One region of the Actinoplanes sichuanensis genome, then DNA from elsewhere that is predicted to be linked to it. Evidence: riboswitches for the same ligand, from Rfam matches in the RefSeq annotation. Region 1 holds a riboswitch; each other region holds the start of a gene.
The links. A riboswitch is a leader RNA that binds a small molecule or an ion and turns the genes downstream of it on or off. The one in region 1 is predicted to bind cyclic di-AMP.

Region 1 (4,357 bases):
GTCACGTCCGCGGCGAACAGGTCGGGGACCTCCAGGGCGGCGAAGTGGCCGCCCCGGGGGAACTCGGTCCAGTGGACGACGTTCTCCCGCTGCTCGGCGAGCGGCCGGATCGACTGGACGATGTCGCCCGGCAGGACCGCGACACCGAGCGGGACCCGGCTGCCCTCCGGCGGGCCGCTCTCCTTGACGATCCGGGCGGCCGATCCGGCGGTCCGGAACAGCCAGTGATGGGCCACGTTCGCCACGATCCGATCGTCGGGGACCGGGGTGGCCGGGTCGGCCCAGTCGTCGAACTTCTCGCCCAGGAAGGCGAGCAGCCCGGCCGGTGAGTCGTTGAGTGCGTAGGCCGGGGTCTGCGGGGTCGCCGCGAACAGGATCTGGTGCGGGTGCCGGTTGGCGGCCAGCCGCATCGTCTTCGCCAACCGCTCCTGATCCGCCGGGCCCAGGCCGTCCGGCGAACCGGGGGTGGGCAGATAGTTGAGGTGCACCCCGACCACGTTCTCCGGGGCGACGGCGGCGAGCGCGCGGGAGACGCCGGAACCCCAGTCGCCGCCCTGCGCGCCGTAGCGGGGGTATCCGAGCCGGGACATCAGCTCGGCCCAGGCCTCGGCGACCCGCCGCACACCCCAGGGTCGAGTGGTCGGCCCGGACGGCCCGAACCCGGGGATGGCCGGGAGGACCAGGTGGAAGTGCTCGCTGAGCGGACCGATGACGTCCAGGAACTCCACCGTGGAGCCGGGCCAGCCGTGGGTGAGGATCAGCGGCAGGGCGTGCGGGTCGGCCGAGCGGACGTGGAAGAAGTGCACCCGGTCGCCGTTGATCTCGGTGATCTGCTGGGGCAGCGCGTTGAGCTCGGCCTCGTGGGCCCGCCAGTCGAAGTTCAGCCAGTGCCCGGCGAGCGCGCGGACCCGGTCGAGGGTGATGCCGTAGTCGGCGGGCGCCGCGTCCGGCCAGCGGGTGCGGCTGAGGCGGTCGGTCAGGTCGTCGAGTTCGGACTGCGGGACGGTGATCCGAATCGTTCATGTGGCTAACGTTAGTCGAACTAACGTTAGTCGGTCCAATGTTATCGTCGTCACGTGGATCATCTGCCGAGCTGGCTGCTCTCCCAGGCCGCGTCGCACGCGCACCGGCTCGTCACCGACGGGTTCGGGGCGGTCGGCGCCAAGGGCTACCACTACCGGCTGCTGTCGTCGCTGGACTCGGACGGACCGGCCAGTCAGGCGGCGCTCGGGCGGCGCACCGGGATCTATCTGAGCGATCTGGTCGGGGCGCTCAACGACCTGGAGGCGGCGGGATACATCCGGCGGTCCCCCGACCCGGCCGACAAGCGCCGCAACGTCGTCGCGGTCACCCCGGCCGGACGGCACCGGGCCGCCGAGCTCACCGAGCGGGTGACGGCGATCCAGGACGAGCTGACAGCTCCGCTCTCACCGGCGGAAACGGAACAGCTCACCGGCCTCTTACGCAGACTGGTCGCGCACCACGACCGTACAAGATGATGAAGAAAGGCCGCCGTCAGACAGAGACGGCGACCTTTCCGCAGGGGTTGCTAAGCCGGCCGGCGATAGCCGGCGATCGGGCCCCGGTCGATCGTGGCCATCCGCACGTAGTCGCCCGTGTGCGGAGCGTGGACCACCATGCCGCCGCCGATGTAGATCGCGACGTGGTGCACGTCGGAGTAGTAGAAGACCAGGTCACCCGGCTGCAGCTCGCTGCGGCCGACCGACTTGGTGGATCCCCACTGATCCTTCGTGTAGTGCTCTAGATGCACACCGACCGCAGCCCACGCCGCCTGCGTCAGACCCGAGCAGTCGTAGCTGTTCGGGCCGTCCGAGCCGAAGACGTAGGGCTTGCCGATCAGGTCACACGCCCGCTGGGCGGCCCGGCCACCCTTGTCGTTCGTGTAGTCGACCGGGCACGGGCCGGTACGCAGCGGCCCGTCGTCGGCGTTCGCCTTGCCGTAGGCCGCGATCCGGAGCTTCTGGAGCTTTGTGATCTCCTTCTCGATGGCGACCTTCTTCGTCCCGAGATCCTTGTCGCGAACCTCGATCTCGGACTCGAGCTGGTCGACCTTGGCCTTGTCGGCGGCGTACTTGTCGCGGAGCTTCGACACCTCCGCGATCGACGCCTTCCGGTTGAACGCGAGCTGGTCGAGAAGCGTGAGCTTGTCCACCATGCCCGTCGGCGAACCGGTCAGGATCATCGCGTTGGTCATGTTCGGCGAGCCCTGCATGTACGCGTCGACGGCGAGGCCCCGCACCTGCACCATCGCGGCGTCCACCTGCTTCTGCAGCGGATCCAGCGTCTTCGCCAGATCCGTCTGCTGCTTGCGCAGCTTGACCAGCTTGGTGTGGGTGCCGTTGTAGTCCTCGATGACCGGCTCGAGCTGGTTCCACTCGTCGTCGATCTGCTTCTCGATCTGCGCCGGAGTGGGGTCGGCATGAGCGACGGTCGGACCCGTGACCAGGATTCCGGCCGCGACGGCCGCACACGTCAGAATGCGCATGAGGCCGGCGCGACGCGCGCCAATCCGTTTCACGCTGGTGCGTTGTCCTTTCTTCCCGTTCAGCCGCCGACCGGGTTAGCTGACGGGTTCGGGCGGGAAGTCTGCCCGGCCGCGTCGCCGCGGCTTCACCCCAGGTGCTCGGTTCCCCGGTTCGCGCTCGCGCGATTAGGCGGTGGTCCGCCAGATCGGCCGGGTGGCCGATGGGGGGCTGGGCGGACCGGGGACCACCGTACTCGGATCAAGACGGCAAATGAAGGTCGCACAGCCCGTCGAACTGTACGCACCGCCGGCGATACGGAGGGTGTTCTAAAACGGCCAGCTGTTCAGGGCCCGCGCCAGCCAGGGCACCACCACGATCACTGTGGGTAGTACCAGCAGGCCGGCGGCGGCGGTCACCCCCGCCGCGGTGAGGAGCGTCGAGCTTCGATCCGGACCGTCCAGACGGGCCAGCCGGCGCCGTCGGGATTCACCCTCCGGGTCGGCGGTCACCTCCTCCGCAAGGGGGACGGCGTCGATCAGCCGCGCCAGCGCGGCCCGCAACGGCACCGATCCGGTCCGGCGGCGGGCCGCGTCGTCGGCCACCATCTCCAACAGCAGATGTACGGCATCGAGCGGCGCCTTCGACCGGAGCGGCCCCGGCACCGCCCGGTAGAACGCGGTGAACGACTCCATCACCAGCTCGTGCCTGTGCCGCAGATGCGCCCGCTCGTGGGCCAGGACCGCGTCGACCTGTGCCCGGTCCAGCGTCTGCAGCACCCCGTCGCTGAGCACCACCCGGGGCTCCCGACCGGGCACGCAGTAGGCCAGCGGCAGCGCCCCGTCGAGCACCCGCACCTCGTCGCCACCCAGGTCCTCGTGGCGCTCGACCCGATCGAGCAGGTCGACCAGCATCCGGTGCCGGGCGCGGCGGGCCCGGGCCCGGGAACTCACCCGGACCAGCGAGACGACCAGCCGGATCACGATGGTCGCGGCCACCGCCAGGGAGAAGAGCAACGCGACCACCGTCTCCGGGTGACGGGCTCCGGCGGCGCGTGCGACCTCCTCGGGCGCGGCGAGGACCACACCGAGAGCACAGAGTACGGCGGTGAGCGTCAGTGACTGCCAGAGCAGGACACCGGCGACCGGGGCGCGATCGGTCCACCGGGCGCCCGCCAGGAGTCTCGGCGCGAGCAGCGAGAGTGTCAGCCCGAGGGCGCCGAGCAGGAGGGCGGTCACCGCTCGATGTTACGGGCCTTCTCGATCGCCGCCGTCAGCGCTTCGGGCGGCAACCGACCGACGAAGTAGGCCAGGGCCGCGTCCATGTCGGGGGTGGCGCTGAGCGCGTCGAGCATCACCCCGGCGGTCATCTCCTCGCGGGTCTGGGCCGGGGCGTACCGATAGGCGCGGTCGGCCCGCTGCTGGACGACGAGGCCCTTCTTGGCCAGCCGGTCCAGCACCGTCATCACCGTCGTGTACGCCAGATCGCGCTCACGACTCAGCAGGTCGTGCACCTGCCGGACGGTGAGCGGCTCACCCGCGTCCCACAACTTCGTCATGACCTCGCGCTCGAGGTCGTTCCTCGCCATGTGAGCCACTCTACTTCAACACGTCGTACTACACGTCGTAGTATCTACTACGAATCGTCGTAGAGGGGCTGCCATGGACGTGCTCGACCTGACCCGACTCCAGTTCGCGGTCGTGACGATCTACCACTACCTCTTCGTGCCGGTGTCGATCTCGCTCGCCTCGGCGGCCGCCGGATTCCAGATCGCCTGGATCCGCACGGCGAACGAGAAATACCTGCACCTGACCAAGTTCACCGGCAAGCTGCTGATCGTCACGTTCGCGGTCGGGGTGGTCACCGGGCTGGTC
Region 2 (4,357 bases), 1.8 Mb from region 1:
GGCAGCGTGAGGGCGGGATCCAGCAGCTCGAGGCAGCGCTCGAGCAGCACCGGCACGTGCGTGCCCCGCGGCTCCCCCATGTCGACCCCCATTGCCGTGCCCGCTCGCGTCTCACTCATTCAGTTGCCAGTTGCTGCCCGGCCCGGTCGCCCGTCCGTACCGCCAGATCCCCATCCGCTCTCATGTCCGAGGCCGGCGAACCGGCCCGGACACGCGCCTGGCGCCGGGGAAGAGGCGCCAGGAGCGGGAGCGGCTGGAGATCTCGCGTTACGGCGGCAGTGGCGTCCGGGCCGAGACCAGCGGCCCTTCCGAGTGCCACGCCTACAGTCCGCCGGGCAGCACCCCCTCCTCGATGTCGGCGAACTCTTCCTCGCTCGCCGAGAGGTAGTCATCCCAGGCCTGCTTGTCCCAGACCTCGACCCGGGTGCTCGCACCGATCACCACGAGATCCCGACCAAGACTGGCATACTCCCGCAAATGGGCCGGAATCGTCACCCGGCCCTGCTTGTCGGGAACCTCGTCGTGCGCGCTCGCGAAGAAGACCCGGCTATACGCCCGGGCCGCCTTGTTCGTGACCGGTGTCTCGCGCAGCTGACCGGCGATGCGCTGGAACTCCGGCATCGGGAACACGTAAAGACAGCGCTCCTGCCCCTTCGTGATCACGACACCTCCCGCCAGCTCATCACGGAACTTCGCCGGGAGGATCAGCCGGCCCTTCTCGTCCAGGCGCGGGGTGTGTGTGCCGAGGAACATCGGCCCCCACCCCTTTGCCGTGGCGGCCGCCCCATCGCGGAGGGAGCGGATCACCTGTCAACTCGGGCCGGCAGGTCCGGCGTCGCTCCTCCGCCCTGCCACTGCGCCCCACTCTACTCCACTTCCCTCCACCTGCAACCCAAAAGCCAACCCTCACGAGCCGTTCTCACGGACGTAATCCCAGTTCACAGGCGGTGGGCCGGAGTGGAGGGGGTGACCATGATCAACAGGGTCTTGTTTCCGACATCGAGGCCTTCGGGTCGAAAAGCGCCCGCCGAAATGCCCTCCCACGCCCGATTCCGTGGTCGTCGACACACCACGGGGAGGAAAGTGGGGAGCCCGCCGGGAGGAAAGTGGAGGGACCGGTGGGGTCCACATCGCCCGGACACAGCAGACGCCCGTGGGGCGTGACCCGGATCCGGGTCACGCCCCACGGGCGTCATTGCTATTCCTTACTTACTGGCGCCGCTGCGCGACAAACTTACTTACGCCGCTGCGCGACACCCCTCGTCGGCGCTGCCGCGCGACCTGTCGGGGTCACCCCGCGACACCGATCGGCCTCATCGTGCGGCTCCGGCGTCGCACCGGCCGGCGTCTCTGACGAGCCACCGCCTGCACGACCGCGTCAGGCGACCAGACGGCGCACGACGTAGTTGTTGTTCCAGATCTTGTGCAGGCCGACCCGGGCTCCGGTGTGGGGCGAGTCGTAGACGTAACCGTTACCGGCGTAGATGCCGGCGTGGTACCCGTACGACCCGTTCCGGAAGACGATCAGGTCACCGATCTGCTTCTTGCTCTTCGCGACGGCGGTGCCGTACTTCTGCTGCGAGTTCGCCTTGTGCGGCAGGCTCTTGCCGGCCGCCTTCTTGTAGACGTACTTGGTGAAGCCCGAGCAGTCGAAGCGCTTGGGACCGGAGGCGCCGTACTTGTACAGCGCACCCTTGTGGGTCTTGGCCTCGGCCAGCACCTTCGCACCGCTGGCCTTGACCGTCACCTTGAAACTGCCGGTGCCCCGCTGGTTGTAGCCGGTGCCGGTGAAGAGGGTCCGGACCCAGACGGTCTTGGTCGGCTTGGCGGTCAGCGACACCACGCCGTTCTTGACGGTGGCCGTGTCCCAGGTGCGCCAGGCGCCGTTGGAGTAACCCTGGAGACGAACCGTCCCCTTGGCGACCTGGTGGGTGGTGGGATCGATCACCTTGGCGGTGACCTTGAGGGTGGAACCCCACTTGAGGGTCCGGGCGCTGCTGGCCCAGATCGAAGGTGTGACCTTCGGTACCGCCGCCGAGGCGGCGACCTGGGTGACAGCGGGGGTCGTGGCGGCCGCCGCGGGGGACGCGGCGATCAGCTGCCCGGCACAGAGGCAGAGACCCAGGGACAGTGCGACGGTTCCGGTGCCGATGGACGCGCGGCGGCGCCGGCTCGAACTGTGTTCGTGCACGGTAGAGAGATCCCTCCGGCACGCCTGCGAGGTTAGCTGTCGGGTTCGGGCGGGAAGGTGTGCCCGGCCGCGGGTGGGCGGCTTCACCCCAAGGTCTCCCCGGTGCACCGGCCGAAGCCGTGTGGCGCGGGAGAAGACCGGTAATGGGTCCCCCGTCCCTGCCCCCGAATGCCTTGTCTGGTGTGGCTCAACTGCGGTGTCGCACCGTCCGGCCCGGGGCAGGGCTCGGCGTGAACCGATCCGGTGCGGCCGGCGAGCGGAGTGCGTCCGGCTGATCCTTGGTACCCGAGTCCGACCATGATCGTCAGCGTGGGGGTGATCACGGTGTGTGATTGGCACACTTGTCGGTGTCCACTTTGTTACCGACGCGAGACATATGCGCCCACATTGAGTAGTGCCACAGCTACTCACCGTTGATGGTTACGGGTGAAACAGAACACATAAATAGTCCCGTCACCAACGGGGTAAGCGTCCGAAAAGCCCGGACCGGGGAAAACACCGGCCACACCGTGATCTTGACGGTCTGGCAACGCGTCGTAACGTTCGAGTCCGGTACCCTCGCTGGCGTGACGGACGGAATGCCTCTCATCGCCAAGGTCGCGACCTCCGTGTCGAAGACCGCGGCGGCGCTCTCCAGGGCCGCGGGCCGCGGCGACGGTTCGGTGATCGGCGGCTGGATCGGCCTCAAGATCGACCCCGACCTCCTGACCCACCTCGCGGCCGGCCGCGCCGTCGCGCTGGTCTCCGGGACCAACGGCAAGACCACCACGACCCGCCTCACCGCGGCCGCCGTCGGTGTCCTGGGCCGGGTCGCCACCAACTCGTTCGGCGCCAACATGCCGACCGGTCACACCTCCGCGCTGGCCAAGGAGGGGCACACCCCGTTCGCGGTCCTCGAGGTCGACGAGCACTACCTGGCCCAGGTCATCGACCAGACCCGGCCCAAGGTGGTGGCGCTGCTCAACCTCTCCCGCGACCAGCTCGACCGGGCGAAGGAGGTGGCGATGATGGCCGAGTTGTGGAAGAAGGCACTCGCCGACCACCCCGAGATCCGCGTGGTCGCCAACTCCGACGACCCGATGGTGGTCTGGGCGGCCTCCGGCAGCCAGCAGATCACCTGGTTCAGCGCCGGCCAGCGCTGGCTCGACGACTCGTTCGTCTGCCCGCAGAGCGGCCACCCGATCGAGCGTCAGCAGGGCGACTGGTGGTGCACCGGCTGCCCGCTGCGCCGCCCGCGCCCGCAGTGGGTCGTCGAGGACGAGGGCGTGATCGACCCACGCGGTGACTGGCACCTGGTCAAGCTGCAGCTCCCCGGCCGGGTCAACATCGGCAACGCGGCCACCGCGCTGGCCGTGGCGGCCGAGTTCGGGGTCCGGCCGATCGAGGCCCTGCCCCGGCTGTCCCGGGTCGCGTCGATCGCCGGCCGCTACGCCCAGGTCGACCGGGACGGCCGCAACATCCGGCTGCTGCTCGCGAAGAACCCGGCGAGCTGGCTGGAGGCCTTCGACATGGCCGACCAGGCGCCGACCCTGCTCTCGATCAACGCGCGCGACCCCGACGGGCTCGACACGTCCTGGCTCTACGACGTCGACTTCTCGCCCCTGCGGGACCGTCCGGTGCTGATCACCGGTGACCGGGCGTATGACCTGGCCGTCCGCCTCCAGGTGAACCAGGTGCAGTTCAAGCACGTACAGACTTTCGACGAGGCGCTGCGGTCGGTGCCGCCCGGCCGCCTCGAAGTGATCGCCAACTACACGGCGTTCCAGGACATCCGAGCGGAGTTGGACCGTGTCAACTGAGGCCCTGCGGATCGTGTGGATCTACCCCGATCTGCTCTCGACCTATGGCGACCGCGGCAACATGCTGATCCTCGCCCGCCGGGCCGCCGACCGCGGCATCCCGGCCGAGACCTACGAGGTCCGCTCCGACCAGCGGATGCCCAACGGCGCCGACATCTACCTGATCGGCGGCGGTGAGGACGGCCCGCAGGCCCTCGCCGCCCAGCGCCTCCTCGCCGACGGCGGCCTCCACCAGGCCGTCTCCCAGGGCGCCGCGGTCCTCTCCATCTGCGCCGGTTACCAACTCCTCGGCCACTCGTTCTTTGCCAAGGGAGCCAAGTGCGCCGGGCTGGGACTGCTGGACATCTCCTCCGACCGGGGCGAGACC
Region 3 (4,357 bases), 2.1 Mb from region 1:
GAGACGGTCGGCCAGGGCGGTCCGGAGCCGGTCGTAGACGGCCAGCGCCTCGGGTTGCCGGCCCTGCACGGCCAGCGCGTCCATCAGCAGCGCGGCCGCGCCCTCATGGCCCGGATGCTCGGTGAGCAGCCGGGTCAGGTGGGTCTCGGCCGTATCGGGTCGGCCCAGTGTCAGTTCCGCCTCGGCCAGATCGGTGACCGCGTCGACCGACAGCGCCGCCAGCCGGGTCGCGACCGCGGGCGCGACCGCGGCGATGATCGCGGGCTCGGCGCCCGGCCGGTCGCCCCACCGGGTGACGGCCTCGTCCAGCGCGGCCCGGGCCGCCTGAGGGTCGCCGGCCCGCAGCCGCTCGCGGCCGGCGGCGGTGAGCGCCTCGAAACGCAGGACGTCGACGTCGGCGGGATCCACGGCCAGCCGGTAGCCGCCGGGCGCCGGGCCGATCAGGTCACCGACCGGGCCGGTGGGGGTGAGGGCGCGACGCAGCCGGGACACCAGATTGTGCAGCGCGGCGGTCGGAACGGCCGGCGGGTCCTGCGGCCAGATCGCGTCGACCAACACAGCGGGGTCGACCGGGTGCCCGCCGGCGAGCGCCAGCCGCACGAGCAGAGCTCGCAGGCGGGCGCCGGCGATCGGAAGGACGGAGTCACCCCGCGACACCCGGAATGCGCCGAGCAACGTGACGCCGAGCCGTTCCACTCCCGAATCCTCGCGCGTTTCAGCGTCAGAACCCAAACCGTGACAGCGGCGTGGGAGCGCGGTGGGAGCGGGCCCGTTCAGTCTTCGCTGACCGAATCGACACAGGAGGGCTCCATGACCACCCCAGTCACCATCATCGGCGCCGGGCTCGGCGGCCTCACCCTGGCCCGGGTCCTGCACGTGCACGGTGTCCCGGCCACGATCTACGAGGCCGACGCCTCCCCCACCGCACGAGCTCAGGGCGGCATGCTCGACATCCACGACTACAACGGGCGACTCGCGGTCGAGGCGGCCGGTCTGATGGACGGGTTCCGGGCCATCGTCCTGGACGGACGGCAGGCGATGCGGTTCCTGGCCCCGGACGGCACGTTGTTGTTCGAGAAGACCGACGACGGTACGGGCGGACGCCCCGAGGTGCAGCGCGGGGACCTGCGGCGGCTGCTGATCGACTCGCTTCCGGCCGGGACGGTCCGGTGGGGGCGCCGGGTCGACGCGGTGGGCACGCTGGGGGACGGCCGGCACGAGGTGCGTTTCGCCGACGGGTCCACGGTCGTGACCGGCCTGCTGGTCGGCGCGGACGGTGCCTGGTCGAAGGTCCGGCCGCTGCTGACCGGGGCGCTGCCCGAGTACGCCGGTGAGGCGTTCGTCGAGACCTACCTGTACGACGCGAGCGTGCGGCACCCGGAGCAGGCGGCCTTGGTGGGCGCCGGGACGATGTTCGCGCCGGCCGACGGAGCGGCCATCACGGCACATCGGGAGAGCGGTGACACGCTGCACGCGTATGTCGCTCTCACTCGCCCGCTGGACTGGTTCGACACCGTCGATTTCACCGACCGGGCCGCGGCCACCGCGCGGATCGCCCGGGAGTTCGACGGCTGGGCGCCGCAGCTGACCGCGCTGATCACCGCCTGCGACAGCCCGCCGGTGCTACGCCCGCACCACACCCTGCCGCTCGGGCTCCGCTGGGACCGGGTGCCCGGCGTGACCCTGGTCGGTGACGCCGCGCACCTGGTGCCGCCGAACGGCGAGGGCGCCAATCTGGCCATGCTCGACGGCGCCGAACTTGGCCGGGCCGTCGCCGCGCATCCGGGTGATGCGGAGACCGCCCTCAGCGAGTACGAGGCGGCGATGTTCCCGCGTACGGCCGAGGTCCCGCAGGGTGAGGACCTGATGGCGAGCCTGTTCGGCGACAACCCGCCCGACGCCGTGCGCGCGTTCGTCGCCGAGCAGGGCGAGGTTCGGTAGGGCACCTTCGACGGGTCGGGCCGGACGGTCGGCTGGTGACACCGGGTCGCGGGTCGGTTCAGTGACGCGGATCGGCTGATCCGGGCCCGGGCCGCCCGGCGTAATGGTTCGGGTTCCGGCGGTGTTCAGTTTCACAGGGTGACCACAGCACCGCGTGATCGCGGATGGGTGCGGCCGGTCGGGAAAGCGGTCAGTGAAGCTCCGAACCGGACACCCCGGCCAGAAACCATTACTCACCGTGACCGGATCGGCGAGTGGGGGTGCTCCCGGGCTCGGCTATCAAGGAGGGGCGGCGGGCACCTGCTCGCCGGACGTGCCGACCCGGACCACGCCGAGCCCTGCCCCGGTCCGGCGGCACGTACCCACATGACGAGTCATGAGGCGATCGGGGGCAGGGACGGGGGAACCACATCGGTCCCCGTCCGGTACGCCATAGCGGCGGGCCGGGCCGGACCTCGGGGTGAAGCCGCACATCGCGGCCGGGCGATCCTTCGCGCCCGAACCCGACAGCTAACCTCGCAGGCGTGCCGGAGGGATTCCTTCACCGTGCGCATGAGCACCTTCGGCCGGCACACCCGTTCTCTGGGAGCCGGCAGCATCGCCCTGTCCGTTGGTCTCGGTCTCCTGACCGGCGGGCTCGGCACCCCGCAGGCGGTCTCCGCCGCCCCGCCGCAGCCGGTCTCCGCGGCCCCGCAGCCGGTCTCCGCCGCCCCGCAGCCGTCGATCGGCACCGTCACCGCCACCGACGTCGCCATCGAGAAGGAGGCGGCCGGTGACCTGGTGGTCACCGAGGCGGCCCGGCACCGGGGCGCGCCCTACCGGTACGGGGCGGTCGGGCCCGACCGGTTCGACTGCTCCGGTTTCACCATGTACGTCTACCGCAAGACCGCGGGCCGCAAGCTCCCGCACAAGGCGCACCTGCAACAGCGGTACGGCACGGCGGTCGGCAAGGCCGACGCCCACCCCGGCGACCTGATCATCATCCGCCGCGGCTCGTACGGCACCCACGCCGGCATCTACGCCGGCGACGGGACGATGTGGTCCGCGCCACGCACCGGCAAGACCGTGACCAGGCAGAAGATCTGGAGTTCGAACTACGTCGTGCGGCGCCTGGTCTGACCGAAGGTCGAGCCCCGGCCGGCGCAGTTCGTTTCGACCGTTCACAGCGGGGCAGTCGGGAGTCCATGAGATTCCGGAACGCGGTCGTCGTGGTCACCGGGGCGTCCAGTGGGATCGGCCGGGCGACCGCGTCGGCGTTCGCGGGTGAGGGCGCCGTGCTGGTGCTCGCGTCGCGGAGCCGGTCGGCGTTGGAGGACGTGGCCCGTGAGTGCCGTGCGCTGGGTGTCGAGGTGCTGGTCGTGCCGACCGACATCGCGGACCCGGCGGCGGTCGGCGGGCTCGCCGGGGCCGCGGTGCGCCGGTTCGGGCGGATCGACATCTGGGTCGAGGCGGTGGCGGTCGGGATCGCCGGGCCGCTGGGCTCGGAGTCGGTCGAGGAGATCCGCCGGCTGGTGGACACCAACGTCTTCGGGACCGTGCTGTCGGCCCGGGCGGCGCTGACGGTCTTCCAGCGGCAGGGGCACGGGCGGCTCGTACTCGTCGGGTCGTTGTTGTCGATCTTCCCGAATCCGCTGGTCCCGTTGTATTCGATGAGCAAGTTCGCGATCCGCGGGCTGGCGCTGAACCTGCAGCAGCAGGTCGCCGGGCAGCCGCGGATCCGGGTCGGGCTGGTGCTGCCGGGGCCGGTCGACACGCCGTTCTTCCAACGGGCCGCGAACCACACCGGACACCGGCTGCGGGCCATCCCGCCCGCGTACGCGCCGGAGCGTCTCGCCGCACGGATCCTGGCCGTGGCGCGGCGCCCGCGCCGGCAGGTGACGACCGGGGTGGTGTCACATCTGGCGCTGGTCGCGCACCGGCTCGCGCCCCGGGCCACCGAGGCGGTGGTGGCCCGGTGGAGCGCGACGTTCGTGACCGGGCCGCAGCCCGCCGCGGCGGGGCCGGGTGCCCTGTTCGAGCCGCCACCGGCCGGCTCGACGCACGGCGGCTACCGCCGGGGCCGGATCCGGCGACGACTCGGCGAACGTCTCGGCCTCGGATCACCCCCGACGTGACGACGACGAAGAACGGCTTCAGATCACGCCCGGGAGGACAGCGGTGAACAACGGCCACTGACCGGGCCCGGGAAGACAGCGCTGAAGAACGGCCTCGAATCTCGGCGGTGAAGGTCGGCCTCAGACCGCCTCGAGGATCAGCGCGGAGCCCTGGCCGCCGCCGCCACAGATGGCGGCCGCGCCCAGGCCGGTGAACCCGCGGGCCAGGGTGCCGACGATACGGGCGCCGGACGCGCCGATCGGATGACCGAGAGCGATCGCCCCACCGTGGACGTTGACGATCGCCGGGTCGGTGCCGAGCG
Region 4 (4,357 bases), 4.6 Mb from region 1:
CACCGGTGGCGGGGCGGCCGTCACCCGCCGCGAGGTGGGTGCGGGCTCTGCGGCGTACATCTCGACCCGCTTGCGGCCGCAAGGCCTGCTCTTGATCCTCGACGACCTGCTGACCCCGGCCGGTGTGACCAGTGAGCTGCCCCCGGACCTGCGCGGAAAGGTCGAGCTCGCGGTCCGGGGCCCGGTCCGTTTCCTGATCAACCGGACCGCCGACCCGGTGGACCTGTCCGCGGTGGCCGGCGCGCCGGAGACGCTGCCGGCCCGCGGCGTCGTGGTGCTCAGCCCCGAAACTCGCGGATGACGTCGTCGCCGTCCCGGCCGGTCTCGACGAAACCGGTCTTGGCGGCGACCGCGGCCGACGCGTGATTGTCCCGGTGGTGGCGGATCATCAGGCCCTCGACGCCCTCCAGTGACAGCGCCACCCGCACGAGCACCGTCACCGTGGCGGTCATCCGGCCCCGACCCGCCCACGGGGTCCGCAACCAGTAGCCGATCTCCAGGACGCCCGGCCCGCGGTCGGTCATCAGGCCGACCGCGCCGATCAGGTCGCCGACGGTCGTGAACAGCGCGTAGTTGAACTCGGTCCCGGCCGCCCAGTTCGCCACCGACCGCTCGGTGAACTCGCGGGCCTCGGCCAGGCCGTACTCGGGGGTGGCGAACGGCAGGAACGGCTGCAACTCGGGTTGCGACTCCTGCACGGCCGCGGCCAGCTCGGCCGACCACTCCGGCTCCCAGCGCTTGAGGACCAGATCACCGGCATTGATCATCTCGGGCGGTTCCATGATCGGTATTCTGCCGGACACCTATATCTCAGGTTAGGTACCGGAATCCGGCTGCGGCCAGATCCGCCGGGACGCCCCGGTCGGAAGACTTCCGGTCATGACGATTCCGCCGCCGCCCGGTAGCCCGTACCACCGTCTCGCCCGTACCGCCGCTCATCGTCTGTGGCGGTTTCCGGTGGGAACGCTCTTCATCGTCGGCACCGTCTTCGCCGCCATGATCGCCTTCGTGATCTTCACCGAGATCTTCGGGCGGCCCGGCGGGCCGGACGGCATGGCGACCCTCGGCGCGCTGCCGGACCTCGCGGTCGGATTCCTGTCGATCGCGGTGGCCCTTCCGGTGTGCCTGCTCGCGGCGTTCTGGATCCAGCGGCGACCGCCCGGGACGCTGTCGTCGGTGGCCGGGCGGATCCGGTGGCGGTGGCTCGCGGTGTGCCTCGGCGTCGCCACCGTGACCATCATCCTGTTCCTCGCCGGGATCACCGGGCTGTCCGTGCTGACCGGGGAGGACGCCGGGCTGGACGATCCGCCGGCCGGGTGGGTGCCGTTCCTGGTGTCGGCGGGTGTGCTGCTGGCCGTGGTGCCGGTGCAGGCCGCGGCCGAGGAGTACCTGTGTCGGGGCTGGCTGCTGCAGGGCCTCGGTGCCTGGCTGCGCAGTCCGTGGCTGCCGATCCTGGTGCAGGCGGCGGTGTTCGCGGCGCTGCACGGCTGGGGCACCCCGTGGGGCTTCGCCGACCTGATGCTGTTCGGCGTGGTGGCCGGATGGGTGACGGTGCGGACCGGCGGTCTGGAGGCGGCGGTCGCGCTGCACGTGATGAACAACCTGCTCAGCACCCTGGTGGCGGCGGCTTTCGGGCAGCTCACCATGGATGAGACGGCGGCCGACATGCCGTGGCAGGGCTTCGCCGTCGACATCCCGATCCTGCTCGGCTTCGCCGCGGTGATCGTCTGGCTGGCCCGCCGCCGTGGACTCGCCAACCTGACGCCGATCGTGGCCTACCCGCCGGCCGGTTACGGCTTGGCATCCGGCGTCCGTTAGAGACGCCGCCCCGCGCCGGTCCGCATTGCAGGTCTCGGCACCGGAGCGACCCGCCTCTCCATCCTTTCGTCCCTTTCGTGCTTGCTTCTCTGGCGCCGCCCGCCCCTTTGGTAATCGCGCTGTCCGCTCCTCTGCCGTCCGCTTCATCCCGCTACCGGGACTGTCTCAAGGCCGACATGGCGTCCCGCTGAGGCGCGAAAAAACAGCATCAAACGTCTATAAGCGCAGTATCGGAAATTTCCGGGCGCTAACAAGATCAAAGCGGGCAAATACTGAGAAGAACGTCACTATCGAGGGCCGTGAACTTGGCTTGCGGCCCTCCGGCATGGTTACCGTCGGGCCGTCCCGCGACGCGGGCACTGTGGACGGACCGCCGAGTCCTGCCCCCGTCCACAGACTCGATGGGAGGGCAGGAGCGGGGGACCCACTTTTTGCGGCGCGCGAGATGCGCGCCTTGGGGTGAAGCCGTGTGCACGCGGCCGGGCCGGCGAGAAATGTTCGCGACGGCGGAGACCGTCGCCCTGACCGCCTCGAAGCTGCAACTCGAGGTAGGTCGCGAACAACTCTCGTCCGCCCGAACCCGACAGCTCACCTCGCAGGCGTGGAGGATCATCCATGTCTGGTAGTAGACGAATCCGCCTTGCCCTGGTTCTGGCGACCGCCGGAGTCACCGGAGCAGGCGTCCTGCTCGGCCCGGCCACCCCGGCTCAGGCCGCGCGCCAGGTCAACTGGGACGTCGTCGCCAAATGCGAGTCCGGCGGCAGGTGGCACATCAACACCGGAAACGGGTACTACGGCGGCCTGCAGTTCAGCCGCAGCACGTGGAAGTCGAACGGCGGCGGGAAGTACGCCCCGACCGCGGACAAGGCCACCAAGGCCCAGCAGATCGCCATCGCCAACAAGTTGCACGCCAAGCGCGGGCTGAGCCCGTGGCCGGTCTGCGGCAAGAAGGCCGGCGTCTACAAGACGACCACCACGAAGACGACGCCGAAGAAGAAGGCGAAAGCCACCGGCAAGACCTACGTGATCAAGTCCGGCGACACCCTGGCCTCGATCGCTCGGAAATACAAGGTCAAGGGCGGCTGGCGTACGCTCTACGCGTTGAACAAGAACACGCTCCGCAGCCCCGCCCTGATCTTCCCGGGCCAGCGCATCCGCCTCTGACCGAAGTCCTGCCGCCCGGCGTGCCAGGTGCGCTCGGACTCGGACCGGTCACCGTCTGCGTGCCGATCACGCTGGGCCTGATGAACCAGAACTGGCGCGTCGAGACCGCGTCCGGGGTGTACGCCGTCAAACGACTACGCGACGCCACCCCGGACGCGGTCCGCCGCCAGCACGGCCTCTTCCCCACCCTGGCCGCACACGGCCTGCCCGTACCGACCCCGGCGAAGCTGGCCGAAGTGGACGGTCATTGGTACGCCGCGGGCCCGTGGCTGCCCGGTGAACACCCGTACATCCTGTCCGTCCCCGCCTGCCGCAACCTCGGCATCCTGATCGGGAACCTGCACCACCGTTTACGCGAGGCGCTACCTGCCGTGGCGCCGGCACTCGATGTCGAGTCGGCGGCCGTCCCGTTCGCGGAACTCACGCGCCTCGGCACCGTGGCCGAGACCGGGTCGAGTGACTTCGACGCCTTCGCCGCCGCCGAGATCCAGCACCGGGTGCACCTACTGACCGAGTTCGGCCGTCTGCGGCCACCTTCCGGTCCGGTGCGCCCGGTCGGCTGGACCCACGGCGACCTCAACCACTACAACCTCCTCTTCGCCGGCGACCGGTGCACCGGAATCCTCGACTGGGACCGGCTGGCCGTCCGCCCGTACGGCCTGGAGCTCCTCCGAACCGCCGTGATCCTCTTCGGCGGCCCCACCGGGGTCGACCTCGACCGCCTGGCCGCGTTCGTCGCCGGCTATCGCACCCGCATCGACATCAGCGGCGCCGAACTCCGCGACGCGGCCCACCGGCGCTGGTGGGACTACGCCACCGACACGTACTTCCTGCGCCGCCACTACGACCGGGCCGACCCGTCCGGCGACCACCTGTTCCGTACCTCGTCCGCGGTCCTCCGCTGGTGGACCGGACACCGCGCCGACCTCGACGCCGCGCTCGGATGATCCCGGATTCCGGGTCGGTCCGGCATCGGGAGCACTTCCGTGGACGGCGGCGGGCGGACACCGCGAGGGCCGTCGACCGGCCATACTGATCGATACTTCGGTCGGCCGATGCCTTCGAGATGGGGCCATGAGTCAGCAGAACGCACCCGATCCGTTCGACGGATTGCAGGACTGGGCCGCCGAGACCGAGAAGAAGGTCCGGCGTGAGCGGGTGCGCCGGGCGGTGGCCGGGCGGGTTCCGATGGTGGTGGTCGGTGTGGCCGCGCTGGTCGCGCTCGGCTTCGCGGTGCCCGCGGGGTGGGCGATGCTGCGCGACGACACCGGCTCGGCGGCGGAGCCGAACCGGCAACCGGCCGATGGCGTCTCCGAGGAGATCGTGGCGGACGGTTCGATAAACGACCCGTTCGCGGGTACGGCCGCCGCGACCT

Region 2: linked by a shared signal. The riboswitch ahead of Q0Z83_RS35670 (C40 family peptidase) and the one ahead of Q0Z83_RS27585 (C40 family peptidase) in region 1 are both predicted to bind cyclic di-AMP.
Region 3: linked by a shared signal. The riboswitch ahead of Q0Z83_RS17925 (C40 family peptidase) and the one ahead of Q0Z83_RS27585 (C40 family peptidase) in region 1 are both predicted to bind cyclic di-AMP.
Region 4: linked by a shared signal. The riboswitch ahead of Q0Z83_RS05910 (LysM peptidoglycan-binding domain-containing protein) and the one ahead of Q0Z83_RS27585 (C40 family peptidase) in region 1 are both predicted to bind cyclic di-AMP.

What each region holds. Positions count from the first base shown of each region.
Region 1 covers NZ_AP028461.1:5,977,209-5,981,565, forward strand. Annotated here, with positions in the region: gene Q0Z83_RS27575 (epoxide hydrolase family protein) at 1-1,016, opposite strand, end outside; gene Q0Z83_RS27580 (MarR family winged helix-turn-helix transcriptional regulator) at 1,077-1,499, shown strand; gene Q0Z83_RS27585 (C40 family peptidase) at 1,550-2,506, opposite strand; cyclic di-AMP (ydaO/yuaA leader) riboswitch at 2,556-2,688, opposite strand; gene Q0Z83_RS27590 (M56 family metallopeptidase) at 2,813-3,721, opposite strand; gene Q0Z83_RS27595 (BlaI/MecI/CopY family transcriptional regulator) at 3,718-4,071, opposite strand; gene Q0Z83_RS27600 (cytochrome ubiquinol oxidase subunit I) at 4,145-4,357, shown strand, end outside.
Region 2 covers NZ_AP028461.1:7,788,619-7,792,975, forward strand. Annotated here, with positions in the region: gene rsmH (16S rRNA (cytosine(1402)-N(4))-methyltransferase RsmH) at 1-92, opposite strand, end outside; gene mraZ (division/cell wall cluster transcriptional repressor MraZ) at 322-753, opposite strand; gene Q0Z83_RS35670 (C40 family peptidase) at 1,379-2,191, opposite strand; cyclic di-AMP (ydaO/yuaA leader) riboswitch at 2,198-2,389, opposite strand; gene Q0Z83_RS35675 (MurT ligase domain-containing protein) at 2,770-3,990, shown strand; gene Q0Z83_RS35680 (type 1 glutamine amidotransferase) at 3,980-4,357, shown strand, end outside.
Region 3 covers NZ_AP028461.1:3,910,417-3,914,773, forward strand. Annotated here, with positions in the region: gene Q0Z83_RS17915 (BTAD domain-containing putative transcriptional regulator) at 1-696, opposite strand, end outside; gene Q0Z83_RS17920 (FAD-dependent oxidoreductase) at 811-1,941, shown strand; cyclic di-AMP (ydaO/yuaA leader) riboswitch at 2,360-2,481, shown strand; gene Q0Z83_RS17925 (C40 family peptidase) at 2,494-3,060, shown strand; gene Q0Z83_RS17930 (SDR family NAD(P)-dependent oxidoreductase) at 3,126-4,055, shown strand; gene Q0Z83_RS17935 (acetyl-CoA C-acyltransferase) at 4,176-4,357, opposite strand, start outside.
Region 4 covers NZ_AP028461.1:1,363,270-1,367,626, forward strand. Annotated here, with positions in the region: gene Q0Z83_RS05895 (beta-galactosidase) at 1-301, shown strand, start outside; gene Q0Z83_RS05900 (GNAT family N-acetyltransferase) at 279-782, opposite strand; gene Q0Z83_RS05905 (CPBP family intramembrane glutamic endopeptidase) at 880-1,818, shown strand; cyclic di-AMP (ydaO/yuaA leader) riboswitch at 2,180-2,435, shown strand; gene Q0Z83_RS05910 (LysM peptidoglycan-binding domain-containing protein) at 2,434-2,982, shown strand; gene Q0Z83_RS05915 (phosphotransferase) at 3,063-3,929, shown strand; gene Q0Z83_RS05920 (hypothetical protein) at 4,057-4,357, shown strand, end outside.